DNA from 2 places in the Dyella sp. BiH032 genome. Region 1 is predicted to be linked to the other one. Evidence: riboswitches for the same ligand, from Rfam matches in the RefSeq annotation. Region 1 holds a riboswitch; the other holds the start of a gene.
The links. A riboswitch is a leader RNA that binds a small molecule or an ion and turns the genes downstream of it on or off. The one in region 1 is predicted to bind cobalamin.
Positions count from the first base shown of each region.

Region 2: it holds a riboswitch for cobalamin, as region 1 does, so the genes downstream of both, RKE25_RS21960 (ribonucleoside-diphosphate reductase subunit alpha) here and btuB (TonB-dependent vitamin B12 receptor) in region 1, are expected to answer to the same signal.

Region 1 covers NZ_CP134867.1:4,267,369-4,270,547, forward strand. Annotated here, with positions in the region: gene btuB (TonB-dependent vitamin B12 receptor) at 1-1,722, opposite strand, end outside; cobalamin riboswitch at 1,882-2,101, opposite strand; gene RKE25_RS18825 (phospholipase C, phosphocholine-specific) at 2,277-3,179, shown strand, end outside.
Region 2 covers NZ_CP134867.1:4,975,921-4,979,099, reverse strand. Annotated here, with positions in the region: gene RKE25_RS21960 (ribonucleoside-diphosphate reductase subunit alpha) at 1-1,256, opposite strand, end outside; cobalamin riboswitch at 1,515-1,739, opposite strand; gene RKE25_RS21955 (peptidase C13) at 1,958-2,338, opposite strand; gene RKE25_RS21950 (glycoside hydrolase family 25 protein) at 2,411-3,013, opposite strand; gene zapE (cell division protein ZapE) at 3,100-3,179, opposite strand, start outside.

The DNA of each region.
Region 1 (3,179 bases):
CACGCTCAGCTGCACCTGCCATACACGGTCGAGCGCGTAGGCCAGGCGCAGATCGGCCAAGGCGTAACCGCCCAGCCGCCGCGTGTTGGCAAGGTCGTCATAGCGTCTTGCGGCAGCATAGAGACTGGCACCCACGCTGAAGGCACCGAAGCTGCGGTCGGCATCGACGCGCGCACTGCGTCCGGCGCGCCGGGGCAGCAGCTTGTCGCGGTTGGCCGCGCTCTCGTTGCGCGGATCCAGCCAAGTGGCAGTGCCGCGCAGCGCCCATCCGGCCAACGTGGTCGATGCCACCGCTTCCGCGCCGCGGATGCGCGCGCGCTCCACATTGCCGGGCAAGCCGACAGAGGCGTCGTAGGCGATCAGGTCGCGGATGCGGTTCTCGAAGGCGTTCAACGACCACAGGCCCCACGCCGGAGTCCCGCGCAGGCCGAGCTCGTAGTTGCGCGAACTCTCCGGGCGCAGCGTCGGACTGCCATAGCCCGGGTAGTAGAGCTCGTTGAAGGTGGGCGCCTTGTAGGCCGAGCCCGCGCTGGCGGTGAGGCGCAGCGTGCTGGCGAAGTCCCAGCCCCACAGCAGGCTGCCGGTGGCCTTGCCGCCGAACTGCTGGTTGTCGTCGCGACGCGCGGAGGCCTGCAGCGACTGCGTGCCGAAGGTCTGCTGCCATTGCGCGAACACGCCGCGGTTGAGGCGGCGGTCGTGCGCGTAGTCCGTGCTTCCGTCTACTCGATCGCGCTGCCAATCGTAGCCCAGGCTCCACAAGCCGCCGCCGAGGGCGAGGTCGCCTTGCAGCGAACCGAGATCGCGGTGCGTGTCGAAGGTGCCGGCATAGGCGCCGTTCCAATAGTCGTCGCTAAGGTCCGCGCTCTGCCCGGCGCTCAGGGCCAGCGTGACCGTGCGATTCGGCCGCCAGCGCACGCGCGCACCGGCCACCTGCTGCACCACGTCGGACTGGTTGCTGCTGGAGCCGTCGTACTCGTTGTAGCCCCAGCTGCGCAGCCAGTGCGCATCGGCGTCCCACTCCTCGTTGAAGCGATAACCGCCCTTGAGCGATACGGAGCTGTCGCGAAAACCGTCGCGGTCCGGTTCGTCGACGAAGCACCCCGCCCCGCGCGGCGAAGGCTTGCCGCGGCAGGCGTTGATGCCGTCGGTGTTCTCGTGAGTGGCCTCGACCGCATACCAGCCATCGCCCACCTTGCCGCCTAGTCCGGCCGCGCCACGGAAACTCGCGTTGCTGCCGTAGCCCAGGCTGAGGCTGGGCTCGAAGGCTCCACGCGGACGCCGGGTGAAGATCTGGATCACACCGCCGAGTGCTTCGGAACCGTAGAGGCTGGAGAAAGGCCCGCGCACGATCTCGATGCGCTCGACCTGATCCACCGGGATGTTCTGGATGGACGGCTGGCCGAGCGTGGCCGAGCCGATCTTCACGCCGTCGACCAGCACGAGCACGTGGTCGGCCTCGGTGCCGCGCAGGAACAGCGACGTCGCCTTGCCGGGGCCGCCGTTGTTGGCCAGCGACAGGCCAGGCGTGCCCTGTAGCAGATCCGCGACGGACTGCGGCTGCAGACGCTCGATCTCGCTGCGGTCGATCACGGTGACGGCCGCCAGCGTGCCGGCCTGCGACTGCTCGGTGCGGGTGGCGGTGACCACGACGCCGCCGAGATCGCTCGCCGGCTCGTCGGCCAAGGCAAGGGAAGGACCAGCAAGGGAAGAGAAGGCAAACAGGGACGCAACCGCAAACGCGGGCCTGCGCGACAAGGGGAAACGCAATGACACTGGTGGCTCCTAGACCGCGCCTGCCCGCGCGGATCGCTGGGGATCGGGACAGGCGGAAGGAGCGCTGACGGACGCACGGATGCGGCTCGCCAGGAGCACGCCCACCGCATGTCCGGTTCGCCTCGAGGCCGGTCTCCGGGCTCGCGAGCGAAGGTCGGGGACCTTCCGGCGCGGCGCCTTCCCGTGCATGTCTGCACAGTGGCATTGGCCGCGCTTGTGCTCGCCTACCGTTGCGGGGGCAGCTCCGGCATAGCCGTAAAGACGGCGCACCGGATTCCCGTTTCAACCACCGGCCAAGCCGGCGGTCACCTCAGGCGAGGGCGATAGTAGGGCTTGTTCACGCCGTTCGCCTAGTCCGGACTGCCGTGGCGGACCGTCGCGAGCCATGCGCCTGTTCGCCGATCCGGCCGTTGTCGTCTTGCTGACGCATGCCTGGCAAGCGCTTGCAACATCGCCCCGCTTAGCTACGGCCGCCTGCGACAGGCGGACCGAGCGAACTCACCATGAGCGACATCGATACCCGGCGGCGCCGTTTCCTGCAGATGGCCACCGCGTCGGCGGGCGGCCTGGCCGCCCTCTCCCTGCTGCCGGAGCCCTTGCGCCAAGCCCTGGCGGCGCCCGCGCCGGGCGGATCCGGCGACCTCACCGACGTGAAGCACGTGGTGATCTTCATGCAGGAGAACCGCTCGTTCGATCACTACTACGGCAGCCTGCGCGGCGTGCGCGGCTTCGGCGACCGCGTACCGGCACCGCTACCCGGCGGCGCGCGCGACGTGTGGCACCAGCCCTATGCGGGCAACGCCGACGGTTACCTGCTGCCGTTCCGCATGGACACGGCCACCACCAGCGCCATCTGCGCCAATGCGCCTGCGATGAACTACCCGGTGGACACGGCGATCTTCAACAAGGGCAAGTTCGATGCCTGGAACACGGCCCGCGCGGCGGGGTTGGGCATGGGGCACTTCGAGCGCGCCGACCTGCCGTTCTATTACCAGCTCGCCGATGCGTTCACCATCTGCGACCACTACTTCGCCTCCACGCTGACCCAGACCAACCCCAATCGCCTGCACGCGATGACCGGCAGCAATGGCCTGTCCGCAGGGCAATCCGCGGTACTCGACAACACCGAGCCGGCCGCCGGCTTCGCCTGGACCACCTATGCCGAGCGCCTGGAACAGGCCGGCGTGAGCTGGAAGGTCTACCAGGAGAGCAACAACTTCGACGACAACGCGCTGGCCTGGTTCAAGACCTTCAAGCAGGCCAAGCAGGGCACGCCACTGCACGACAAGGGCATGGCCACCGTGCCGGACCTGGTCGCCGCCTTCGCGCAGGACGTGGCCGCGGATGCCTTGCCGCAGGTGTCGTGGATTGTCGCGGCCGACTATCTTTCCGAGCACGCCAGCTAC
Region 2 (3,179 bases), 710 kb from region 1:
GTCATCCAGCCGTTGCCGGTCTGGGCCAGGGTGCGCAGCATGCGTGCGTAGAGTTCACGTGCCTTGACCTTCTTCGTCGCCAGGCCCGCGGCTTCCGCTTCGCGGTAGGAGCGCTCGAAGGTCTCGCCCCAGCTGTCGACGAAGTGCGGGACGATCTTCGGATCGAACAGCGACCAGTCGCCGTCGCTCTCCACCCGTCGCATGAACTCGTCGGGGATCCAGTTGGCGAGGTTGAGGTTGTGGGTGCGGCGCGCTTCGTCGCCGGTGTTGTCGCGCAGTTCGAGGAATTCCTCGATGTCCGCATGCCACGGCTCCAGGTACACGCAGGCCGCGCCCTTGCGCTTGCCGCCCTGGTTCACCGCGGCGACGGAGGCGTCGAGTGTCTTCAGCCACGGCACCAGGCCGTTGGAGTGGCCATTGGTGCCCTTGATCAGCGAACCGCGCGAACGCACGCGCGAGTAAGCCAGGCCGATGCCGCCGGCGAACTTGCTGAGCTTGGCCACGTCGCCGTACTTCTCGTAGATCGACTCCAGCGAATCGGTCGGCGAGTCCAGCAGGAAGCAGGAACTGAGCTGCTCGTGCGCGGTGCCGGCGTTGAACAGCGTCGGCGAGCTGGCGATGTATTCCAGCGAGGACAGCAGGCGGTACAGCTCCAGCGTCTCGCCGATCTCGTTGCCGCCCAGCGCGCAGGCGATGCGCATGAAGAAGTATTGCGGCGTCTCGATCACCTTGCGCAGCTGCGGATGGCGCAACAGGTAGCGGTCGTACACGGTGCGCAGGCCGAAGTACTCAAAGCGGCGCGTGGCGAGCGGGTCGATCGCGTCGTTGAGCTTGCGCGCGTTGGCGGCGACGAAATCGCGCAGGCGGTCGTTGAGGATGCCCAGCTCCGCGCCGCGCGCGATCGACTGCGAAAAGCTCTGGATTTCCTGGCCGCTCACTTCCTTATCGATATAGGCGCCGAGCAGGCGCGCGGCGAGCTGGCCGTATTCGGGCTCTTCGGCGGTGAGCGCGGCCGCGGTGCGGATGGAGAGCTCGTCCAGTTCGCGCGTGGTGGCGCCGTCGTAGAGGCCGCCGATGGTCTTCAGGGCCACGCGCAGCGGATCGACCGCATGCAGGCCTTCGCCGCTGCGGGTGACCGCGCGGACGATCTTGTTGACGTCCACCACCTCCTGGCCGCCGTTGCGCTTGGTCACACGCATCTGGCCGGGGTTGTGCGGCGGGGTCAGGGCAAACGGGGTTTCCGCGACGGCTTCCATGGCCGCGGGCTCGTGGATGGTGGCGGCCGCGTCGGCGGCGGGGAAAGCGGATGCGTGCGCGCGGTCGCCGGTGCGCTCGCGCGAGTCGGTATCGATGGGTTGCATGGCGGCATCGCTCCAGGCCAAGGGCTTCAACGACCTGCTCCCGCGCGCAGGGCTGAGGCGAAGGCGTTTCCAGCGCGGACGGCCGTGCGGCGGGGCGAAGGCCCCGCGCCACGACGCGCCTCCCCGCGGAAGCCGCCATCACTCACCGCGACGCTCAGGTCGCGATGTGCCGGCAGGTCTTCGGACTTGCAGACATGGATCGCTCGTAGACGACCGATCCGGCCTACTCGCCCCCGCTTCCCAGCCCGTCAGGGCCAGTGCGATGGGGACTTTCGTTTCTGCTTACCGCTGCGGGGCAGTTCCGGATTTGCACCGGATTCCCTATTAAGCCAATCCGACCGTGGGTCTGAGAGAGGCACCGACGGGGCACAACATATCGGGGTAGGTCTGGCGGGTCAACCCAACCACTTGTGCATATGTCGGTGCATATCGCGGTGGATAAGTGGCTTGGCGCGAGGCCGGGCGCGGGCTGGCCGGCCTGAAGAAAAATCTTTGGGCCATTCTCCGATCTACGGGTTTCGCCGGCGCTTCCTGGATGAAATCCGGGCAGCAGGTTCCGGTGTGCGGGAGGCGCCGGGCGACGTCGTGAAACCCGGCTACGGCGTGATCGAGAAATCGACTTCGATCGGATAAGGCGCCGGATCGGCCGGCGGCTTGGGCAATGTCCAGGTGGCGAAGCGGCTCAGCAGGCAGGTCGCCACGTCCGTGGTCGGGCGTACCTCGACGCGGCCCAGGCTGCCGTTCGGTGCGACGTCGGCCACCAGCGTGAAGGGCGACTTGTCCGGTCGGGGCAGCGAGGAAATGCAGCCCTTGAGCGCGTCGGTGGTGCGGTCGCCGATGAGGTTCCACAACTGCTTCTGGTAGTCCGGGCCGGTGCTCGCGGCTTCGGCCAGCTTGGCCTGCGTGACGCGCGACGAGAAATCGTCCCCCGGCGCGCCGGGGGCGGAGAGCAGGGCCAGGGCGAGCAGGGTGGACATGTGGCGTGATCCGGCGCGGAAGAAGCGGCCACGTTACCAGCTGCGCGGCGGCCAGGGAGGCGCGCTGACCGCCTAGCCGAACGGCCAGCGCCGCCGCAGCACCGCGTCGCTGCCGGTGAAGCGGTCGCGATCCACCTTGCGCACACCCGGGATGCCCTGGGCGCGGTCGGTGAACTGCCACAGCGTGTAAGCCGTCCAGCCTGGCGGCAGCACGGCGGCGGGCCCGTATTGCGCCAGCCAGAGCGGGCATTGCGCGAGCAGGGCATCGGCATGGGTGCCCAGTTGCTGTTTCAGCCAGTAGCCGCCGTACAGCACGGGGTAGCGGCCGGTGCGTTGGCGGAAGATGCCGGCGAAATCGCGCGCCTGGCTCAAGGTCATGCTGGCGCCATGCGGATCGGGTTCGAAATCCAGGCAGGCCAGGTCGTCATCGCCGGGCGAGGCAACGTCGAGGTAATGGCCGACCTGGGCCGCCACGTCGTCGCCGGTGCCGAAATGGTAGGAGCCCCATAGGAGCCCCTGCGCGGCCACCTTTCGGCGGAACGAAGCGTAGGCCGGGTCGGCATAGGCGGTGCCCTGGGTGGCCTTGGCGATCACCGCCACGATGCCGGCCGCGGCGACCTTGCGGACATCCACCGGTTCGTTCCAGTGGGAAACATCGATGATGTTGTCGGTCATGGAGCCCCCGCACGGTGGCTGGCGCGGGGGGATGGTACGTCCGGGAAACGGGCCGGAGCGTGTCGTGGTCGCGATTTCGCGGGGTGTCAGTCCGCCCGGTGCTCGGCGGCCAGGTATTCCTCGCTCTGCATCTCGATCAGGCGCGACTCCGTGCGGCCGAACTCGG